Regions from separate parts of the Halomonas sp. DP4Y7-1 genome, predicted to be linked through region 2. Evidence: predicted binding sites of a transcription regulator. Region 2 holds the regulator's gene; each other region holds the start of a gene.

Region 1 (7,768 bases), on a different contig from region 2:
TAGCGGAAACACCGTAGGCAAGGTGATAAAGGTCATCGAGACAGGCTCGAGGAACATGCCGAGCACGATATACAGCAACAGAATGACCAGCAGAATCACGTAAGGGGATAGCCCCATGGAGGTGATCAGCGAAGTCAGTTCATCGGGGATCCGGTAATAGGTGACGACAAAGCCAAACAAAGTGCCCGCGGACAGCAGCAGACCCAGGTAGCCCATGGTCAGCATGGTGCGTTTCAACGCCTCAACGAAGCCAGCTGCAGTCAGTCCTCCGAAGCATGCCGTCAGCACAAAGGTCACCACTACCGCCACCGCCGCCGCTTCAGTGGGGGTTGCAAGGCCGGTATAGATCGCGGCGATGATGATGAAGCCGATCAGTCCGATCGTGACCAGGGTTACCGCCACACGCCCCTTAGACAGTGTGTGGGAGTCATCGGCAGCCGGCACATGGGCACGACATAGCCGAGACCAGATGAAGACAATCACCACAAACATGGTGGTCAGCGCGATACCGGGAATAATGCCGGCGATAAACAGGTTGCCGATCGACTGGTCGGTCACAATGCCGTAGTAGATCATGATCAGACTCGGCGGGATCAATACGCTCAAGGTACCGCCGGCAGCCAAGATGCCACTAGCCAGTCGGCGGTCGTACTTGAGCCGCAGCATTTCAGAAAGCGCCACCCCACCGATGGTCAGGGAGCCCACCATACTGGACCCGGACACCGCTCCGAAGCCCGCACAGGCCCCGATGCTACCGTAGGCAGCAGACCCTCTGACGTTGACGCCGCTATGCAGGAAACGATACAGGTCCGAGCCGATGCGCGATCGTCCGATCAATTCGCCCAGGAAGACAAAGAGAGGAATTGCCAGAAGAATGTAGTTAACCCAAACACCCCATAGCTGCAGCTCACTGCTAACCACAGCGGTGGGGAAACTCTGTATGTGCCATAGAAAAGGTAGCGCCGCACCAGCCAAGGCAAAGGGAATCGGGACCCCGATGCTGACCAGCCCCATCAACAGGACAAATAGCCCAATACCTACCGTATACCATTCCATCACCGAATCCCCTGCTTGGTATTGGCAACCACTTCGTCCCCGGAGATCTGCTGCAATAGCCGATGCAGAACGCAACAGCAGAACGTGACCATGGCAAACAGCACTGGAATCCAGAAATAGACCCTCGGCCACAGCAGGATCTCCGACGCCGCCCCAGACGCCAGCGTATTCATGGTGGCGGAGAAGGATACGTACATGAACCACAGACCTATCAGCGCCATCACCACCAAGTTGAAGGCTTGAACCCAGCGGCGTACGGTGCCAGGCAGGATATCCAGCAACATGGTCACCTTCGGGTAGGCATCACGCCGCATGGCGTAGCCAAGCCCAGCAAAGGCTACCGGAAACAACAATAACGCGGTTGCCTCGGTCACCATCCTGTCAGGGGAGTTCAACACATAACGGGAAAATACCCCCCAGCTCATCCATAGCGCCTGCACCAGAATGATTGATCCCCCCGCCAGGGCACATCCCAGCGCCAGGCGATCGAGTGCGGTATCGAGTCGTTGTGACATACAAGCCTCCCGGATAGTCCATGCCATCCCTCATTGAGCGAGAAGACTGACCCAGTAGTGAACGGCACTCCGGCGCTATTCGTCACCACCAGAGTGCACGCCCGGTTGAGCATCAGCGGCGATAATCCGCAAACAATGCCTTGATGGCGTCGGCTCGCTCAGGCCCACATGAGTCTGCGACGGTGGGCTCCCACTCTCCGGCAATGGAGGCAACAATGTCCGCACTTGCCTCTTCATTCAACGACACGGCGGCACCACCACCCTGCATCACGGCCTGGCCCACTCGTTCATTGACCCACCCTTCATAGCGGGGCTTGAGCCACGCCTCTGCTTCTCGGGCGGCATCCAGCAACGCCTGCTGAGATGCCCCATCAAGGTCATCGAACTTGCGCTTGTTCATCATGTACTGGATGTTGCCGTAGAACAGTGAGGCGTTGACCATGTACGGCATTACGTCCCACAACTGCCACGAGCTGTACGTGGCCACCCCCATATTGATACCGTCCACCACCCCTCGCTCGGCAGACTGGAAGACCTCATTGGGTGAGACAAACACTGGCTCCCCACCCCAGGACGTGATCATCAGGCTGACCAGCGGACCGATGGAGCGCACCAGTTGCCCGTCCAACTGGGTAATGTCAGAGATAGATTCCTGGAACCACCACTCCTGATCGTAGGAGTAGTTGGAATTGAACACGGGAACCAGGCCGGCCTCGGCGGCCTCGTCACGTACGATATCGGTATAGGCCGCATCCAGTTCATGCTGACGCTCAAGGTCCACCAGCGCTGGATAAAGTGACGTCACCCGATAACAGGGAAGACGATTATCTGCTGGGATCCAGGCGATGTCGGCGATCCCACCAGTCACAGCATCCACCCCTTCACTCCACCCATGCAGGGTCGATGAAGGGAATATCTCTACGTTGACTTCTCCATCGGTTTTTTCCGCCACGAGCTCCGCAAACTTCTCGAAGCCTTCATAGCGAATATCCACTTTGTTCACGTAGGTCGATAGCCGCAGTGTGGTCTGTGCCTGAGCGGAGCTGGTGACCACTGCCAACGCGGAAGCCATAAGGGTGAGAGCGGGTAATGTCTTCATGGGTTACCTCATATTGTTGTCATTGTTGATGCGCGAGACCGGGCCAGTCATACCGCCAGACCTCAGCCTCTGTAATCTGCAAAGCCGAAGGCATCGGGATAGCCGAACAGCGCGACGGCGCCGCCGGTGTGCAGGAAGACCACGTTCTCGCCTTCCTTGAAATGGCCCTGGCGGATCAGGTCGATCAGCCCGGCCATGCCCTTGCCGGAGTAAACCGGGTCCAGCAGGATGCCTTCGTGTCGGGCCAGCAGGGTGACCGCCTCGATCATGCTGTCGGTGGGCACTCCGTAGCCCTCGCCCACGTAGTTGCAGTTGGCAACCACCTGCTCGCGGCTGACCACGCCGGAAAGGCCCAGCTTGGCTTCGGTCTTCTGGGCCAGGGCAAAGACGTTGGCCTCCTGCTTGTCCTTGGGCGCGCGCACGCCGATGCCGAGCACCGGGATGCCGGCGTTGCAGGCGGCCAGGCCGGTCACCAGGCCTGCCTGGGTGCCGGCGCTGCCGGTGGCATGCACCAGATGATCGATACGCAGACCCATGTCGTTGGCCTGAGCCAGCAGCTCCAGGGCGGCGTTAACGTAGCCCAGGGCGCCGATCTCGTTGGAGCCGCCGCCAGGGATGATGTAAGGCCTCTTGCCTTCGCTCTTCAGGCGATCGGCCAGGCCTTCCATCTCGGCAGCCATGTCGGCACCGCCCGGGCGCTTCTCGACGCTGGCGCCGTGGAGCTGATCAAGGAAGACGTTGCCGTTGTGGTTGTAGTTGGGGTCTTCACTGCCGGTGCGGTCTTCCAGCAGGATGTGACAGCCAAGGCCCAGCTTGCAGGCGGCGGCCACGGTCTGGCGGGCGTGGTTGGACTGGGTGGCACCCTGGGTAATGATGGTATCGGCGCCCTTTTCCAGGGCATCGGCCATCAGGAACTCGAGCTTGCGCGTCTTGTTGCCGCCGGTGGACAGGCCGGTGCAGTCGTCACGTTTGATCCACAGGCGCGGGCCGCCCAACAGCTTGCTCAGGTTGTCCATCGGCTCCAGCGGGGTGGGCATATGGCCGAGACGGACACGGGGAAAACGGGACAGGTGCATACGGGCCTCCAGGCGAGTCATTGTTGGCATTGGCGTGCTCTCGTTATGACGTTCTTCCATGAGATGACAGACGCGAGGCCCGTCAGAGAACGTGTCATCTCACCTTAAAGGCCGCCCACGACCTGCCACCAATGCCAAGTTGCTCGTCAGCTGTTAAATTTTTGCATAGCCACGACTCCTGCCTGGCCGGCAGCTACAACAACAGACAAAAACACCAATGAAGATCGAGTGGATAGAGGATTTTCTCGAGCTTATCGAGGCAGGAACCTTCTCCCAGGCGGCGGAACGACGCCACGTCACCCAACCGGCGTTTTCGCGACGCATCAGACAACTCGAGGAGTGGCTGGGAGTCGCACTGATCGATAGGCGCTCCCCACGGCTGGAGCTGACTGCCCATGCGCGTACCTACGAGCCTCAGCTCAGGGAGTGGCTGGCCCGCCTCTATGCCATGCGCAGTCGCCTTCGAAGCGATGCCCGCCAGGGACCCAGGGCCATCCTGACCACCCAGCACACCCTGACCGTCAGCTACCTGCCGCGGCTGTTGCGCCACTTGCGTCATCACGCGCCTGAGGTCGGACTGCAGATCACCTCGTCGGACCGCAGCGTATGCATTCGCGACTTTGAGCAGGGCAAGGCCGACCTGCTGCTGTGTTCCGAGCTCGAGGGGGCGCCCCTGTTCGACGACAGCACCACCATCGAACGTCTCGCGCTGGGTGCTGAGAGGCTGCTGCCGGTGTGCGCCCCGGACCATCACGGCGGCCCGCTGCACCCGCTGGAGCAGGGACAACGACTGCCGCTGATCGGCTACGACACCGACAGCTTTCTGGGCCAGGCGCTGGCGACCCCCTACCTGCTGGATGCCCAGCGTCATTACGAGATCGAGCTGGTGTGCGAGACCGCCTTTACCATCGGTATCCGCCAGCTCGCTCTGGCGGGGCTGGGTATCGGCTGGCTTCCCCACGGACTGATTGAAGAGGACCTGGAAAGCGGCAAGCTGGTATCGCTGCTGGATACGCTAGGTGGGCCCCGGCTGGTGGTGGCCTGCTATCGGCATCGGGACGAGCAGAGGGCCGCGGCGCCGCTGTGGCATCTGCTGGAGGAACGGCCACCGGCGGTATAGCGTCGCCATCATGACGTGCGGATGGCGTCATCCCCCCTGGGGGGCAGCAGACAGGGTGAGCTCGATGGCGTCGTGACGCCAGTACTCGTCGTCGCAGTCGATGGCTCGGCCGTTCTGGTCATGATTGATGCGGGAAATGCGCTGGGCGGGACTGCCTCGCACGGCGTTCAGCGCATCGGCGCCGGCGCTGGACAGCACGCAGGTGCCAAGCTCATAGCTGACCCGGCCAACCCGGATGCCGTACTCGCGCCGGTAAAGCTCGGTCAGCGACTCCCGCGCCAGGTCGAACTCGAGAATCTGTGGAAAACAGCTTGGCAGCAGATGATGCTCGACATAGAGCACCCGACGCTCGTCCACTAGTCGGGCACGACAGATTCGATAGACCGGCGCGTGTTCGGCAATACCCAAACGCCGAGCGACCACTGCGGGGGCCATGACCTCTTCGGCACTCAGCAGCAGGGTGCGGGCACTGCGCTGCTGGGAGCGCACCATCTCGTGAAACGGCAGGCAGGCCAGCAGGTCATAGCGAAGCCGTGGCGGCGACACAAACCAGCCGCGCCGATTCTCGCGATAGACCCGCCCTTCTGCCTCCAGCGCATTGAGCGCTTCGCGCAACGTGATACGCGTCGTCCCGAAGCGGGTCATCAACTCGCGCTCGCTGGGAAGCCGGCGCCCCTTCTCACTTCGAGCCTCAGCCAGCACCGGTTTGAGGCGCTCTTGCAGCGATCGATCCATGCACATACCGATGGTAAATAAGAGAAAAAATGACGCTCGCCAATCTACACCTATCCAGCTGGTATAGACCAATTGAGCCATACGCCACAGTCTAGTGACTTCTCCATGACATCGTGGTGACACTCGTGATGCCGTAGTGGCTGCCGAAGGCTTTATCGCCAACCGGGGATTGAGACAAGACTGCCATCACACTGACACAGCGCTGTCATGAAGGCTCCTTAGGGTTAGGCACAACGGAAACTGATCTAGACCAGAAACGCACACCGGTTTCCGTCGCCTTCACGCCCCCTGACCCGGAGACCCTCCCGTGAACGTCACTTCTCTGCGTTACCCGACCCTGACCGCCCTGGCCTGCGTTGGCCTGATGTCCACCGCTGCCCAAGCCAGCTCCGCCGAGCTTGAGTCTCTGATCGAGGCCGCCAAGCAGGAAGGCCGCGTCGACAGCGTCGGCATGCCCGACACCTGGGCCAACTGGAAGGACACCTGGGCTGACCTGGACAGCGTCTACGGCCTGGCACACAGCGACACCGACATGAGTTCCGCCGAGGAAGTCGCCAAGTTCAAGGCTGAGGGTGAGAATGCCACCGCCGACATCGGCGATGTCGGCTTCGCCTTCGGTCCCATCGCCGTGCAGCAGGGCGTAACCCAGCCCTACAAGCCCACCACCTGGGACCAGATCCCTGACTGGGCCAAGGACGAGGATGGTCACTGGATGCTCGGCTACACCGGCACCATCGCCCTGATGATCAACAAGAACCTGGTCGACGAAGACCAGCGTCCGGGCTCCTTCGCTGATCTACGTGAAGGTGACTACTCAGTGTCGGTGGGCGCGGTAGGCCAGGCCTCCCAGGCCAACAATGCGGTGCTGGCCGCCGCTTATGCGGCAGGCGGTGACGAAGGCAACCTGGCGCCGGGACTCGAGCTGTTCGCCGAGCTGGCCGAGCAGGGCCGCCTGTCGCTGGCTGACGTGTCCATCGCCAACCTGGAGAAGGGCGAAGTGGAAGTGGCCCTGCTGTGGGACTTCAACGCCTTGAACTATCGTGACCAGATCGACCGCGACGCCTTCGAGGTGGTGATTCCGTCCGACGCCTCCGTCACTTCAGGCTACGCCACCATCATCAATGTACACGCCCAGCATCCCAATGCGGCCAAGCTGGCCCGTGAATACATCCTGTCCGATGAAGGCCAGTTCAACCTGGCCGAGGGCTACGCTCGCCCGATCCGCGCCGAGCACCTGACCCTGCCCGACGAGATCGCCGCCAAGCTGCTACCCAACGAACAGTACGCCAGCGCCCGCCCGATTCAGGACTTCGCCGCCTGGGAACAGAGCGCCAAGGTGCTGCCGCGCCAGTGGCAGTCGGACGTTTTGATCCACCAGCAGTAATCACGCCACTTACCACCCCCCTGGGCATCGGGCGGCAGCGCCAACCAGCGCTGCTCTCGGTGCCCGCGGTACGAAAGCGTTGCTTGGGCCACCCTGATGGTGGCCAGGAGTCATCATGCAAAACCCTGTCATTCTGGTCGTGCTGGACGGCCTCAATCACGACGTCGGGCGCCATGCCATGGGCCATCTGAGCGCTCTGGTCGAGGCCGGACGCGGCACTACTACCAGCCTCGACTGCGAGCTTCCCGCCATGTCTCGCCCGCTTTACGAGTGCCTGCTGACGGGAAATCGTCCCGTCGACTCCGGTGTCGTGCATAACGCTATCGTGCGCCGCTCACACGGTGTCAGCCTGTTTGACCTGGCTCGCGCCCAGGGGCGCACCACTGCCGCCGCGGCCTATCACTGGGTCAGCGAACTCTACGTCAAGGCGCCCTTCGACCGAACCCGCGATCGCTATCTCGACGATCCTCACGCGGCCATCCAGCGCGGCATCTTCTATTGGCAGGACCACTACCCGGACGACCACCTGTTCAGCGATGCCGAAGCGCTCAGGCAGCGGCACGCACCTGACTTCCTGCTGGTTCACAGCATGAACATCGATGATAGCGGCCACCGTCACGGCGGCGACTCGCCCCAGTACCGCAATGCCGCGCGTCACGCCGACATTGCCCTGGCAGACTACCTTCCCCGCTGGCTGGCCGATGGTTACCAGGTGATGGTGACCGCCGACCACGGCATGAACGCCGATCGTTCACACTCAGGGTTGCTGGCCGAGGAGCGCCG
Region 2 (7,768 bases):
ATGGCCGGACGAGGCCGAGGCATTGGGACTGGCGGCCGGCCAGCAGGCCTGGTTGCGCGAGGTCGCGCTGTGCGTCGACGAGGTCCCTTGGGTGGTGGCACGCTCAGTGGCACCACGGGTGAGCGATCAACAGGCGCCCTTTGCCGGCCTTGGCGAAAACTCGCTGGGCAGTTGGCTGTTTCAGCAGCCGGATCTTCGCCGCAGCCCGATCGAGATCAGCCGGATATCTCGTCCTATCCACGGATACCGCGGTATCTGGCAACGGCGCTCTCTGTTTTGCCACGGGGGCTGGGTGATGCTGGTGCAAGAGAGCTTTCTGCCCGCCATGGCCGAGGCGCTGTCACTCGACCCGTCTCCAGGCTAGACAGCGACCGCGCTGTACTGGTCACGCCCGTCTCCCCGCGCTAGGCTTGGTCCGTCATGTCGACAAGCGCTGACCAGACCTGGCAGCAAATGGTCGCTCCCGGCGACACCCATGGATGAACTGTCTCGTCTTGTTTCGACGCTCAACGCCACACCAGCGGATGCGGACACGACAGAAGCGTGCCCGCCACGATGCCTGTGACAGCGACTTTCCACTAGCCCTCGAGAGACCACGATGGACCGCTCCCTGCTGCGTCCCCCCGGACGCCTCGCCCGAATTCCCGACTTCCTGGCGCTGATGCGTCTGGATCGCCCCATCGGCACCTGGCTGCTGATGTGGCCAACACTGTGGGCGCTGTGGGTAGCGGCGGACGGCATTCCCGCCCGCGACACCCTGCTGATCTTTGTCGCTGGCGTCTACCTGATGCGAGCAGCAGGCTGTGTCGTCAACGACTATGCGGACCGCCATTTCGACGGTCACGTCAAACGTACCAAACACCGCCCTCTGGCGACTGGGCGTATCAGCGAGCAGGAAGCCAAGGTCCTGTTCGTCGGTCTGCTGACAGCGGCCTTCGTGCTGGTCTGGCTGACCAACGGCTTTACCGTATGGCTGTCGCTGATCGGCGCCGTGCTGGCCGCCAGCTATCCCTTCATGAAGCGCTACACCCACTTTCCCCAGGTGGTGCTGGGGGCGGCCTTTTCCTGGGCGATTCCCATGGCATTCGGTGCCGTGCTGGGCGAGGTACCCACGGTCGGCTGGATCCTGTTCACCGCCAATGTACTGTGGACGGTGGCCTATGACACCGAATACGCCATGGTGGACCGTGACGATGATCTCAAGATCGGCATCAAGTCGACCGCAGTGCTGTTTGGTCGCTGGGACACTCGCATCATCGCGCTGCTGCAGCTGGCAACGCTGGGCCTGCTGGCCTGGGCGGGCGCTCTGCTGAATATCGGCGGTTTCTATTGGCTGGGATGGCTGGCCATGGCGGCTACCTTTATCCACCAGCAGAGACTCATCAAGGAGCGTGATCGCGATCGCTGCTTCCAGGCCTTTCTCAACAATCACTGGTCGGGCCTGCTGCTGTTTGCCGGCCTGGCGCTGAGTCTCTATCCCGACCTGGGGTGACCCTATCGAGCTGTCGAGTGCTCGACAGGTCGGCCAATGTCATCTAAATGTCACATTGACGTGGTGTCATCTGTCACCGTTGATAGGAAGACCCTGAACAAGAGGCCCGGGATGACAGCCAAGACCGTATTGATCGTCGACGACGAAGCGCCCATCCGCGAAATGATCGCGGTGGCTCTGGAAATGGCCGACTACCGGGTCCTCGAGGCCGACAATGCCCAGGCGGCTCACGCGATTATCGTGGACGATCAGCCAGACCTGCTGCTGCTGGACTGGATGATGCCCGGAACCAGTGGCATCGAGCTGGCACGCCGCCTCAAGCGGGAAGAAACCACCGCCGAGCTGCCGATCATCCTGCTCACCGCCAAGGGTGAGGAGGACAACAAGATTCAGGGGCTTGAAGCAGGTGCAGACGACTACATCACCAAGCCGTTCTCTCCCCGGGAACTGGTCGCCCGTCTAAAAGCGGTGCTGCGACGTGCCACTCCTCGCGGCGTTGAAGACCCGGTGGAAGTCGACGGGCTCAAGCTCGATCCTGTCAGCCACCGCGTCAGCGTCGACGGCAAGTCGCTCGACATGGGGCCCACCGAATACCGCCTGCTGCAGTTTTTCATGACCCACCAGGAACGCGCCTACACCCGCGGCCAGTTGCTTGATCAGGTCTGGGGTGGCAACGTCTACGTCGAGGAACGCACCGTCGACGTGCACATTCGCCGCCTGCGAAAGGCCCTTGGCGAGCCACATCAGCAGCTGATCCAGACCGTGCGCGGCACCGGCTACCGTTTTTCGGCCAAGATGTGACGTCTTGCCTCCCTTCCACGCAGGCTTGACAGCGCCTGTACGGCTGGCGGCAGACAGGAGGACATAGGTGAACGGAGCCAGGAGCTGACGTGGGTCGACTGTGGAGACGAGAAGTCTGGCGCTTGACCCTGCTGGTCGGCATCGGCGCCCTGCTGGGCTGGCCCTTTTCCTTGACGAGTGTCGGCGTCGGAGCGGGCCTGACGCTTGGTCTCGCCTATCATCTGCGCAACCTGCACGCCATGCACGACTGGCTGACCCATCGTCCCCAGCAGGAACCTCCTACCGCCAGCGGTCTGTGGGGCGAGCTGTTTGATCGACTCTATCGCTACCAGAAGGGCCAGCGCATTACCCAACGACGCCTGCGCTCAACGCTTCAGCGTATCCAGGAGTCCTCTGAAGCGATGCGCGACAGTGTGGTCATGCTGGATCGCCATGGCGATCTCGAATGGTGGAACAGCTCTGCCGAGCGCATGCTAGGCCTGAAGCCGGCGCTGGACCGTGGTCAACATATCACCAACCTGCTGCGTGATCCGCGCTTCGTCGGCTATTTCAACGAGCGGGACTATCGTGAGCCGCTGAGCCTTCCATCGCCCATCGACGAGAACATGATCCTGCAGTTCCAGATCACCCTGTACGGTGACGATGAACGCCTGGTCATGGCGCGCGATATCACACGCCTGCATCGCCTGGAACAGATGCGCCGAGACTTTGTGGCCAACGTCTCCCATGAGCTGCGCACGCCACTGACGGTACTGACCGGCTATCTCGAGACCTACGGCGACATGGCCGACATGCTGCCCGAACGACTCGGCAAGGGGGTAGCGCAGATGCAGAATCAGACCCGTCGGATGCAGAACCTGGTCAATGATCTGCTGCTGCTGTCGCGACTGGAAAACGATCAGGGCGGCGATGACCACACGCGGCTCGACCCCACCACGCTGTTGCAGACCGTCAAGCGAGATGCACAGGCGCTGTCGGGTGGGCGCCAGCAGATCGAGGTGTCCATCGACGATCCGCGTGGGCTCAAGGGCAGTGAGAAGGAAATTCACAGTGCCATTTCCAACCTGGCCTTCAATGCCGTGCGCTATGCCGGCGATGGCGCACGTATCCAGCTACGCTGGCGGGCCTACGGTGATGGCGCCTGCCTTGAGGTGGAGGACGACGGCGACGGCATCGATCCGATGCACCTTCCGCGCCTCACCGAGCGCTTCTATCGGGTAGACAAGGGACGCAGCACGGCGACCGGTGGCACCGGACTAGGCCTCGCCATCGTCAAGCACGTGCTGCTGCGCCACGATGCGCGCCTCGACATCGACTCACATCCGGGTGAAGGCGCCACCTTCCGCTGTATCTTCCCCTCGAGCCGAGTGCAGGAGAACCGCCAGACGGCCGCCTCGCCCTGACCCCGACCAAGGGACACACCAGCCCCGCTTCAAGCCAGGCTGGCAGCACTGTGTCTTTTCAGCTCCTGGGACCCAGCAAGATAACCGCAGCGCCCGCCAGGCAAAGCGCCGCCCCCATCATGTCCCAGCGATCGGGGGGGCGCTGCTCCACCCACCACATCCAACCCAGCGATGCCGCGATATACACGCCGCCATACGCGGCAAAGGCGCGTCCAGCATAGTCAGCGTCTACCTGGCTGAGCAGCCAGGCAAACAACGCCAGGCTGAACAGACCGGGCAACAGCCACCAGGCGGCACCATCCGCCCTCCACCAGCGCCAGACCGCGAAGCAGCCGGCGATCTCGGCCATCGCCGCCAACAGGTAGATGGCCAGCCCAGGCAACCCTGTCAACATCCCGCACCGGCCAGGTGACAGATCGCCATCAGCGACGCACCACCGGCAGTTGGCGATAGTGCTGATCCCACATCAGCACAGCCCCGGCCACTGCGCCGGGAATCAGAAACAGATTGGCCAGTGGTATCCAGGTGATCAGCGTCACCAGGCCGCCAAAGCTGATACTCGGCCACCAGCGCGCCGACAGTCGCTTGCGCATATCGGGAAAACTGACCTTGTTATTGTCCATCGGATAGTCGAGATAGGTAATCGCCATGGTCCAGGCGCTGAAGGCCGCCCATAGCAGCGGTGCCACCAGATTCACCACGGGTATCCAGCTGAGGATGAACAGGCCGATCATGCGCGGCAGAATATACGCCAGCTTGAGCAGTTCACGCCCGAGTGCATCAACACCGGTCTTGAGCCAACCGCGGTCGTCGCTGGGCTCCTGCCCCGTCAGCTCGACCTCGGCACGCGCTGCCAGAAAGCCGTAGAAGGGGGCAGCAATCAGGTGGGTCACCAGGGTGAACGAAAAGAACACGATCACGATCAGGCTGACCACGAACAGGGGCCAGATCAGCCAGTCGAGCCATTCCAGCCAGCTTGGGACCATGGCCATCCAGCTGTCGAGCCAGCCACCAAACTCACCCAGCACATAGCTGAGCATGCCGGCATAGACCAGCAGATTGACCAGAATGGGAAGAAAGACGTAGCGGCGCAGTCCACGGCTATAGACCAGCCGCGTACCGCGACGAACCGCCTCAATAGCATTCAGCATGACTTCTATCCTTGGCAATGACATCAACAAGGCCATAACGACTGCGGGCCATCGTCTCGACGATGGCCCGCAGTTCAGGGTACCGGCAACGACCCTGACAGGGCCGGCCTATTGACGCCGCTTGCGGCGTTCAGGTCAAGACGAGGCGTCGTCGTCCAGCAGATCCGGGTCAATCTTGTCCGGCGAGACGTGACGGATATCCAGGCCCTTGACCAGGTAAATGACGTACTCGGCCAGGTTGTTGGCGTGGTCACCCACGCGCTCTAGGGCTCGCAGAATCCACATGATGGCGAGCACTGGCGAGATAGACCGCGCATCTTCCATCATGAAGGTCATCAGCGATCGCATGGCGCTTTGATACTCGCTGTCGACGCGCTCGTCTTCCTGCACCACCTGCATCGCAAGCTCAGTATCGAAGCGGGCGAAGGAGGTCAGTGCATCGCGCATCATGTGGCGAACGTGCTCGCTGATATTGCGCACCTCGACGAACCCGCGAGTGCCATTGTTGCCGTCCACCAGTTCGATGGCGTTACGGGCGATCTTGCTGGCTTCATCACCGATACGCTCGAGATCGGATGCGGCGCGGATCACCGCCAGCACCAGGCGCAGGTCCGAGGCGGCCGGCTGGCGGCGGGCCAGCACGCGAGTGCACTCGTCATCAATCTTGATCTGCATATCGTTGACCGCGCGGTCATTGTCGACCACCCGGGAGGCCAACGCCGAGTCGGAGTCGAGCAGTGCGCTGACAGCATCCTGCACCTGCTTCTCGACCAGGCCACCCATGGCCATCAGGTGGGTCTTGAGCTCTTCAAGCTCGTGATTGAACTGGCGCGAGATATGCTGACTGTGGGTATCGCTGGTGATATCCATGGAGGTCTCCTGAAGGGAGGTGCAGGGGGCGATCAGCCCACCATACGTCCGGTGATGTAGTTTTCGGTGCGCCTCAGGCGCGGGTGCGTGAACAGGGTGTCGGTCGGTCCGTACTCCACCAGCTCACCGTTATGCAGGAACGCCGTATAGTCGGACACGCGTGCCGCCTGCTGCATGTTATGAGTGACCAGTACCAGGGTCAGATGTGGCTTCAGCGTGCGAATCAATTCCTCGATCTTGAGCGTCGAGATCGGGTCGAGAGCGGAGGCGGGTTCATCCAGCAGCAGCACCTCGGGCTCTACCGCCAGGGTCCGCGCAATCACCAGTCGCTGCTGTTGACCACCTGACAGTGACCAGGCTGACGCACGCAGGCGCCCCTTCACTTCTTCCCACAGTGCGGCTGACTTCAGCGCCCACTCGACCACATCATCGATGCGCCGCTTGCTCAGTCCCCCCTGCAGTCGCAAACCAAAGGCGACATTGTCGTAGATCGACATGGGAAAAGGATTGGGTGCCTGAAAAACCATGCCTACCCGTCGCCTCAACTCCGACACGGCCACTCGCGAATCATGGATGTCGTGCCCATCGAGATAGATACTGCCGCGCCGGCTGACGTCCTCGTTGAGGTCATGCAGCCGGTTAAGTGCCCGCAGCAACGTCGACTTGCCGCAGCCCGACGGCCCGATGAAGGCCGTCACTCGGTGCCGCGGGATGCGCAGCGTCAGATCCTTCAATGCAGGCTTGCCCGCATAGGCCAGGCTTAGCCCCTGGATATCCAGGCACGTATCGGCTTCCGAAAACGCCATGACCGCCCCGCGCCGACTTCCCAGGGAGGCCTGGCTGAGCTGGCGTTGGGGCAGCCTTCCATCGATGGACATTGACTCTCCCTGCATCATCGACGCACCGGCGCACCATGACGCTTGCGCAGATAATGCCGCATGAATATTGCAGTCAGGTTAAGCACCAAAATAACCACTACCAACAACAGAGCCGTGGCATAGACCAGCGGCATGGCGGCCTGAACATCGCTGGAATGAAAGGCGGCATCGTAGATGTGATAGCCAAGGTGCATGAACTTTCTTTCAAGGTGGAGGAAAGGAAACTCACCGTCCACTGGAACCTGTGGTGCAAGCTTTGCCACGCCGACCAGCATCAGCGGCGCCACTTCTCCCGCGGCCCGGGCCACCGCCAGAATCAGTCCTGTCAGCATGGCCGGCATGGCCATCGGCAGCACCACCCGAGTCAAGGTCTCGAAGCGTGTTGCTCCCAGTGCCAGTGCCCCCTCGCGCTGGTGCAGGGGAATCCGTGACAGGCCTTCTTCAGTGGCCACGATCACCACCGGCAGGGTCAACAGCGCCAGGGTCAACGATGCCCACAGCAATCCACCGGTACCAAAGGTCGGCGATGGCAGAGAAGAGTCGAAGAACCACCGGTCAATGCTGCCACCGACACCATAGACGAAGACCCCGAGGCCAAACACGCCGTACACGATGGAGGGCACCCCGGCCAGATTGCGCACGCCAATCCTCACTAGCCGAGTCAAGCGACCTTGATGGGCCACTTCATTGAGATAGACGGCAGCCAGCACACCGAAGGGCGTGACCAGCACCGACATCAGCAACACCATCAAGATAGTGCCGAAGATCGCAGGCCACACGCCACCGGCCGTGTTGGCATCCCTGGGCCCCTCGGACAGGAATTGCCACAGTTCTCCTCCCCAGTGGCCCAGTTTTTCGTACCAGGCCATGGCGTTGGGGCGCCAGGCATCCAGCACTTCCTCCAAGGGCTGCTCCTGACGCTGGCCCTGGCTGTTCTCCAGCACCAGTACCCCGCCCTGCTGCAACCGACGAAGCTCCGTCGCCCGGGCCTGTAACGCTTCCAGTTGCCGGTCATCCAGGCGGTGCTGTGCCTCGCTCGACGACGGCTCGCGCTCCATGCGCCGGATCAACGGCAGTATGTCATCACGGGTCAACTGCTGTCGGGCCTGGCGCAGGGCATCAAGCTCCTTGAGCCGCTGCTCCATGGCCAGCCACGCGGCCTCTCCCGTCAGC
Region 3 (7,768 bases), on a different contig from region 2:
GGGACGCGGAGCGCCCAGAGCTGATGTATCGCTCCTTCGTGCCGGGGATACCCAAGCAGGTCAAACAGCCCAACAGCATCATGCAGGCCATGCAGGAAGGCGATATCCTGCTGCACCACCCCTTCCAGTCCTTCACTCCCGTGGAAGACCTGTGCCGTGAAGCCGCTCGCGACCCGGACGTGCTGGCGATCAAGCAGACGCTGTATCGCACCGGCGCCGACTCCCCCATCGTCACCGCCCTGGTGGAGGCCGCCGGCAATGGCAAGGAAGTCACCGTTGTCATCGAACTGCGCGCCCGCTTCGATGAAGCCGACAACCTGGCCCTCGCCTCACGCCTGCAGGAGGCCGGCGCCATCGTCATCTACGGTGTCATGGCCTACAAGACCCACGCCAAGATGATGCATATTGTGCGCCGCGAGAAGGGCGCGCTGCGTCACTATGCCCACCTGGGCACCGGCAACTACCATTCCAAGACGGCCAAGCTCTACACCGACTACAGCTTGCTGACCGCCGACCCAGTGCTATGTGCCGATGTGCACAAGGTATTCCAGCAGCTGTCCGGCATGGGCCGCACTCGCCAGATCGAAAAGCTGCTCCACGCTCCCTTCACCTTGCACGAGCAAGTCGTCGCGATGATCGAGCGCGAAGCCGACTTCGCGCGCAAGGGAAAGCGCGCCCATATCATCGTCAAGTGCAATTCCCTGACCGAACCCAAGCTGATTCAGGCCCTCTATCGCGCCTCCCAGGCCGGGGTCGAATGCGACCTGATCATTCGCGGCATGTGCTGCCTGCGCCCCGGACTTCCCGGCATCTCGGAGAACATTCGCGTGCGCTCGGTCATCGGTCGCTTTCTGGAGCACACCCGAGTCTTCCACTTCCACAATGACGGCAAGCCCGAAACCTGGGGCTCCAGCGCCGACTTCATGGCCCGCAACATGTTCCACCGGGTCGAGACCTGCTTCCCGCTGCTGGACAAGAAACTGGCCGCACGGGTACGCAAGGACCTGGAAACCTACCTGGTCGACAACTGTCAGAGCTGGCTGTTGCAGGGCGACGGGACCTACATCAAGCAGGATCCCGGCGAGGCCGCCCCGATCTCGGCCCAGGAAACGCTGCTCTACGCCTATGCCGCCCGGGCCTGACGGCTTTAGCTCCAGGACACAGCGCTCCTAGAAAGCCCCCGCCAGCGATGCTGTCGGGGGCATATCATGCCGGCACCGCCAACATCACGGACATCAGGGCGCCTTGGCGCCAGCACCGCCCCTGTCGCGCCCCGCCCCAAAGCAAAGCCCCCGGCTCCGATGAAGGAGCCGGGGGCCGGTGCTGGACGCCGCAGTCAAAGGCGGCAAGCGAAGGCTAGAGCCCGATCTGGCCGCCGTCTTCGCGCTGAATGACCACCGTGGCAGCACGCGGACGCACGCTGGAATCGGTGGCCTGGGTGGCATCATCACTGGCAGGCCAGTTGCCAGGATGCTGGATGTTGATAAACAGCGCCGTCTTGTCAGGCGTCGAGAAGATACCCGTCACCTCGCAGCCGTTGGGACCCACACAGAAGCGCTTGAGCTTGTCCTGGTTGGCACCGGACAGCACCGCAGCCGCACCATCGGCACGCTCCAGCCCTGCCGGCACCACCGCCAGAACCTGGTCATTGGTACTTTCGGCAACGCCCTCATAGCCATTGTCGGTCTGAATCCACAGGATACCCTGGCCGTCGCCGCGCTCGTCGAAGTAAAGACCGTCGGGACTGGCGAACTCGTTGTCGGCGGTCAGGCCCGACAGGTTATCGGCATCGCTGGCGGCGGCACCGAAGACAAAGACCTCCCATTCGAAAGCACTGGCATCTGCCCCCTCACGCCAGCGGATGATCTGCCCCGCCTCATTGTTAGCCCTCGGGTTGGCGGCATTGACCGGAGCGGTGGCATAGCCATTCCCCAACGCCTCGATGCTGTCGCCATCGCCGGTCAGTGTCGCCTCGGTGCCTTCCTCGGTACGCTTGGAGTTGTTGGTAAGGGTCATGTAGACCTCACCGGTGGAAGGATCCACCGCGCCCCACTCCGGGCGATCCATCGGCGTTGCCCCCATCAGGTCAGCGGCATCGCAGGTATGGATGATCACCCCTGCCAAATCGTCGGCACCGAGCTCCAGGGCCTCGGCCAGGGGTCGACCATCCTGGGTGGTGGCTTGCGGCGTCAGCGGCAACCACTGGCCACTGCCATCGGCATTGAAGCGAGCCACGTACAGCGTGCCCTCATCCATGTACTTGCTGCCTAGCGCCAGGCGGTCGGCCTCGGCACCGGGCGCGATGGCATCCGCCGGGTCCCAGACCGCCCTGGACACGAACTTGTAGATGTACTCGTTGCGGGAGTCGTGGCCAGAGTAGAACACGACCGGCTGGCCAGCCTCCAACTTGCCCGGCCAGCACCCCTCGTGGCGGAAACGCCCCAACGCCGTGCGCTTCACCGCTTGCTTGCCGGTGTACGGGTCGATCTCAACGATATAGCCGAACTGACGCGCCTCGTTGCGATAGTCGCCGGTGGCATCGCCATCGCCGGGGTTGCCGATCAGCCGGGTAAACTCGTCATCACGTTCGCTGGCGTCGCCCGCTGCGGTTTCCCAGCCATAGCGACCGCGCCCGGTGGCGATGCCAAGACGATCATCGTCCCGCGTCCGCCCTTCGTCCTTGACGAAATAATCCGGCCAGTTTTCTTCGCAGGTCAGATAGGTTCCCCAGGGGGTATACCCATTGGCACAGTTATTGTTGGTGCCCCGCGCCTGGGTTCCCCCCGGAGAGAACCGGGTCTTGACGTAGTCACTGCCGGCCACCGGGCCAGACAGGTGCATCGGCGTGGCACTGGTATAGCGGCGGTTGTAGCGGGATCCCTTGACGTGACTCCAGTGTCCGTTGGCGCCCTTCTGCACCTCTACGACCGTGACCCCGTGGGCATTGATTTCCGTTCGGACTTCATCGGCAGGACGCTTGCCCTCCGCCATGTTGGTGGGACCGCCCTGGGGCGCCCACAGGGCATTTTCATCGATGTACTCATTGTTCATCACCAGCAGGAAGCGCTCAGATCCGCTGGCATCATCCAGAGCGAAGGGGTGCATGCCGTCGTGGTGCATGCCGACGCTGGCCGCCTGTCCCTCTGGCGTCATGGCCAGGTCGTCGCGCCATTGGGGGGCGCTATCATCGAGCGGCGTCCCCCAGGGCACCAGTACCTGGGCGGTATACCCCGCAGGCACCACTACCGCATCCGTGCGCGACCCTTTGACCGCGTCGAAGGCCAGTGCCAGCGGCGTCTTGGACATGCCTGACCCATGCTGATCGGCGATAGCGGTCAGCCCGAAGCCCCCCAGCATAGACATGGCTGCCATGCCCATGCCGCCCTTCATCACAGCGCGGCGCGACAGGCGACGATCGAGTATTGAAGAAAAGGGCTCATTGCTGCTGGGGTTCAACAGGCGGTGATCTTCGATTTCCTTGCTCATTGCGCAGTCCTCTCTTGGCCGTCGACGTGTGGAACGTCGGCAGACGGGATGTCGTTGCCGGCTGCGGGCCGGTGGCGGGCGGTCACTCGCGCCGATCTGCGCTGTTGGGTGCGCTATCTCGGCGATGTCGGTCCTCGCGACACCCTAGGATGTCTAGATGACAGGGATGTGACGATGCGGTACGCCGGACAAAGCATAAGAGGTAACTAAAATGTTAAAAGAGTAACAGTTAGTGAAAGAAACTAAGCTTAGGTGACGACAGAGTGGTCCAACGCTTGCTATCGACAGGACCAGAACCATGTGGCATCTGGGACACCGACATCAGCGCATTCTGCTCATGCCGCAAAAGGCACCCTCTAGCGATGAGGACCCAGAACCTTGCTGGCACTGGGTACATTGCACCGATCAAAGGCAACAGCGAGGGGGGAGCCACTCCCGGCTGGATCTCCTTGGTCAACTGGATCCTGCCCTACCCTGCGTGCTGGTCATGCCACCCCACACTATCGCTCTGGTGGCGCTAGAGCGGGGGGTACTGGGCCATAGTGACCCGCAAGCGTCACTCGACACGCTGATCGCGAAAGAGCTGTGTGTGAGTCGACAGAGCCTGGCGGTACATGTGCTCAGTCAGGACCATCAGTACCTGGATGTGATGGTGATCCAGCGGGGACTGCTGGCCCAGTGCTTGAACCGGCTTCACCGCCAGCAGCTCCACCCCACCTGGTGGTCCAGCGCCTTCCAGGGACTGCCGTTGCCAGACCCCGGACATCTGGCGGTACTACCCTGGGGCGACGACTGGATGCTCAAGTGGCGTCAGCCCCAGGCCCTGGAGAGGGAGCGTTGGCTCAGCTGGCCAAAGAGCCAGGAGCTGGAGCAGCTCAGCCAACAGTTGCCCGATGAGCTGCGCGATTCCCCATGGAATTGCCCGCTCGCTCCCGACGCCTCCAGCAGTCTCGACTGCCTGGCATTCTTCGCCCGCCATATCCCCGTCGACCTGCCACGGGTGCCGGAGGACATGCAGGATCCAGGGGAGCTCTCTCAGGCGACGCCTGAAACGGCATAGAACAAGTCGATGAAAGCGGCATAGGTGACGCCAAGTGTTCTCCAGGTGGCGAGAACGGCATAATGCTCAAGCTCATCACGACAATGGAGTGTCCATGCCCGCCTCAAGGCCTGCCCCCGAGTCTTTCTTCAGGAGCTCCTTCTCCAGGAGCTGTTGCTCTCAGCGCTCTGTCTATGGGCGCTGTATCTCCAGGAGCGCTGTCTCTCAACCGGCTCGCAGGGTCTTGAAGTGCTTAGTCTTGAAGTGCTTGGTCTTGAGCGGCGTGTTGCTGCTGGGAGGCTGTGCGGCCTTCGCCCCAGCGCCACCGGCCCATCAGGACAATCTGTGCGACGTCTTTCGCCAGCAGCCGGACTGGTATGACGCGACGCGTGCCTCGTATGAAAAGTGGGGGACTCCCCCCTGGACCCAAATGGCGTTCATCAAGCGCGAATCGTCGTTTCGCAGCCACGTCAGGCCGCCCAGAACCACGCTATTGGGGTTCATTCCCTGGACGCGTCCCTCCTCGGCCTACGGCTACGCCCAGGCCCAGGACCCGGTCTGGGGAGAATACAGTGATGATGTGGGTGGGCTGTTCTCAAGCCGCAGCGACATGGACGATGCCACCGACTTCATCGGCTGGTACAACGCCCGAACGCAGCGCATGACCGGCGTCTCGCTGGCTAATCCGGAACACCTCTACCTGGCCTACCACGAGGGCCAGGGCGGCTATCGGCGCGGTAGTTATCGCGCCAAGCCTGCGGTCATGCGCGCGGCGCGCGAGGTCGCGACCACCGCCTCGCGTTATCGCGGCCAGTTGGCCGCCTGCGAGGCGGAGTTTCGTTGCGATGGATTCTTCGAGGTCTGGCCATTTTGCCGGGGTTGATCAGTCGCCCTCGGCCAGGCGCTCTGCGGCCACACTCAACAGGTGTTCGGTGGTCTCCCAACCAATACACGCGTCCGTGACGGAGACACCGTAGCGCAGCTTGCCGGGGTCCAGAGGCTGCTTGCCTTCATGCAGATGGCTCTCGAGCATCACCCCGATCAGCGCCGTATCGCCCGCCAGCCGCTGAGCCAGCACGTCGAGCAAGACTTCGCTCTGGCGGCGGTGGTCCTTGCGCGCATTGGCATGACTGCAGTCGACCATCAAGCGCGGCGACAGCCCGGCCTCGCGCAGAGCTCTACGCGCTGCCGCCACCGCAGCAACATCGTAGTTCGGTTCGCCGTGGCCGCCCCGCAGCACCACATGGGTATGGGGATTGCCCTGGGTCTCGACCATCATCGGCTGGCCGTCGCTGCCTACGGCAAAATGTTGATGAGGATGGGCAGCACTGTGCATCGCATCCAGGGCCACCTGCACATCACCACTGGTGGCATTCTTGAAACCGACGACAGCCCCCAGGCCACTGGCCATCTCGCGGTGCAGCTGAGACTCGGTCGTGCGCGCGCCGATGGCGACCCAGGCCAGCAGATCCTCCAGATATGGAGCGATCATCGGCTGCAGAATTTCGGTGGCGACCGGCAGCCCCATCTCGACGATGTCCCGCATCAGCTGGCGCGACAGCTCCAGGCCACGGCTCATGTTGCCTGTCCCATCCAGGTCTGGATCGTAGGCCAGCCCTTTCCAGCCCACGGTGGTGCGTGGCTTCTCGATGTAGACGCGCATGACCACCAGGACACGATCGCGGATACTGGCCGCCAGGCCGGCCAGGCGCTCGGCGTATTCCAGGGCCGCCTGGGGATCATGAATCGAACAGGGCCCCACCACCGCCAGCAGGCGGTCATCTCGGCCTTCCAGGATGTCGCGAATTTCCTGACGCTGTGCGTCGACACGGTCCGCCAGAGTGGCGCTCAACGGGTACTGCTGCTTGAGCGACAGCGGTGCGGGCAATGCGGTCCCGTTAGATCGATCCTGCACAGCAGTCTCTGGGGTCGTCGTGGCCATGTGGGAGGTCGTAGCAAGGGAGAGGGTCGCGGTCATGGTATCAGCTCCAAAGGGTCGTACATCGTTGAACATGTCGACCACCGAGGCGCTCACGGTCGGAGGTGGCCAGTTGGGCCGACCGCGTGTCGATAAATCGCCAGCCATACCCATAGGCGTAACCCTGGAAGTCGGCGTAGACGAAATCTCGATATGCGGTCATCGGTTATCTCCTGTTACCTGCCACTGCAGGCTGTCGCGACGCTCTGGAGCATCATGCCAAAAACAAAGAACCCCCGGACGGGCTGCCGTCCGGGGGTTCTGGGAGGCGGCCCTGGGTGGGAGCGCCTCGCGAGTGCCAACGTTGTCGTCAGGCCTCGCGCACCAGCGCCCCGGTATCAAACCAATACCAGGTAAAGCTGGACCAATAAAAGGACACGCCCGTCATCGCTTGCCCACCACTCAGCGACGCGACATCGGTCGCCAGCGCACCACTTGCGGAGCAAGATGCTCCGTCAGGGCAAGCTGTTAGCTGAGAGGTGACTGATAACATGGCGATCTCCTGAATGTGCCTTCATCCTGCCCGGCGCCGAGACAAATGGCAACCCCTGACGCCTATCCTGCTGTTGCCAGCGTCACCCAGGCGATGGTCGCCGGCAGGCATGTCATGCCCGCCATCACCACCAGGCCAAGAAAGATCATCAGAAAGCCGCTCTCATCACGAAAGTCAGCCGGGTCGTGGGGGCTGTCATGGACATTGCCATGCGTCTTACCGTGATCGCTAGCGTGGCGCTGCTCAGGAGCGTTGTGGTGGGCCATGGAAGCCTCTTCTCATCGTTGGATTGTCAGGGCACACCACGAGTCTAGCTCACCAGGGCCTGCTGGCGAGGCCCCTCAGCGCAGATGGCGTCCGCCATCGACGGCCATCACGGTACCGGTCACGTAACGATTGTCGAGCAGGTAGCGCAGACTCTGATAGATCACACCGGGGCCAGGCACCATATCCATCAACGACTTCGCTCGCGCCTTGGCGGCATAGGCCTCGTCATCCTGTTCGTTCAGCATGATCAGCGCCGGCGCGATGGCATTGACCTGGATCTCAGGGGCGTACTGGGCCGCGAAGGATAGCGTCAGGTTATCCAATCCGGCCTTCGTCGCCGCATAGGCCGCGTGCTTCCTGGAACCCTTTTGCACGACGTAGTCGGTCATGTGGATGATATCGCGCTGGGGTTCGCTGCAGGCGTCGAGCAGGCTCTTGGCGTGCAGGTTGATCAGGTAAGGCGCCAGCATGTGGACGCGAAACAACCGCTCGAAGTTGGCCCCGG

What was found. Region 2 encodes PhoB, which activates phosphate uptake and scavenging genes when phosphate is short. Its sites were predicted from a motif close to TGTCATANNNNTGTCANA; they were not measured.
Region 1: the regulator PhoB is predicted to act here: its motif matches at 5,706-5,723, upstream of KUV72_RS16320 (UTRA domain-containing protein).
Region 3: the regulator PhoB is predicted to act here: its motif matches at 3,643-3,660, upstream of KUV72_RS00240 (PhoX family protein).

The regions. Positions count from the first base shown of each region.
Region 1 is NZ_JAHVKS010000009.1:100,645-108,412, reverse strand. Features, by position in the region: gene KUV72_RS16345 (TRAP transporter large permease) at 1-1,056, opposite strand, end outside; gene KUV72_RS16340 (TRAP transporter small permease) at 1,056-1,571, opposite strand; gene dctP (TRAP transporter substrate-binding protein DctP) at 1,684-2,670, opposite strand; gene KUV72_RS16330 (D-cysteine desulfhydrase) at 2,733-3,776, opposite strand; gene KUV72_RS16325 (LysR family transcriptional regulator) at 3,964-4,866, shown strand; gene KUV72_RS16320 (UTRA domain-containing protein) at 4,894-5,601, opposite strand; gene KUV72_RS16315 (ABC transporter substrate-binding protein) at 5,909-6,985, shown strand; gene KUV72_RS16310 (alkaline phosphatase family protein) at 7,101-7,768, shown strand, end outside.
Region 2 is NZ_JAHVKS010000003.1:183,730-191,497, forward strand. Features, by position in the region: gene KUV72_RS07235 (chorismate--pyruvate lyase family protein) at 1-364, shown strand, start outside; gene ubiA (4-hydroxybenzoate octaprenyltransferase) at 599-1,492, shown strand; gene phoB (phosphate regulon transcriptional regulator PhoB) at 1,604-2,293, shown strand; gene phoR (phosphate regulon sensor histidine kinase PhoR) at 2,383-3,696, shown strand; gene KUV72_RS07255 (YnfA family protein) at 3,755-4,090, opposite strand; gene cysZ (sulfate transporter CysZ) at 4,119-4,847, opposite strand; gene phoU (phosphate signaling complex protein PhoU) at 4,983-5,717, opposite strand; gene pstB (phosphate ABC transporter ATP-binding protein PstB) at 5,750-6,523, opposite strand; gene pstA (phosphate ABC transporter permease PstA) at 6,610-7,768, opposite strand, start outside.
Region 3 is NZ_JAHVKS010000001.1:49,520-57,287, reverse strand. Features, by position in the region: gene ppk1 (polyphosphate kinase 1) at 1-1,142, shown strand, start outside; gene KUV72_RS00240 (PhoX family protein) at 1,357-3,486, opposite strand; gene KUV72_RS00235 (hypothetical protein) at 3,974-4,546, shown strand; gene KUV72_RS00230 (lysozyme-like domain containing protein) at 4,809-5,408, shown strand; gene KUV72_RS00225 (3-deoxy-7-phosphoheptulonate synthase) at 5,409-6,503, opposite strand; gene KUV72_RS00220 (hypothetical protein) at 6,508-6,666, opposite strand; gene KUV72_RS00215 (hypothetical protein) at 7,059-7,262, opposite strand; gene folM (dihydromonapterin reductase) at 7,338-7,768, opposite strand, start outside.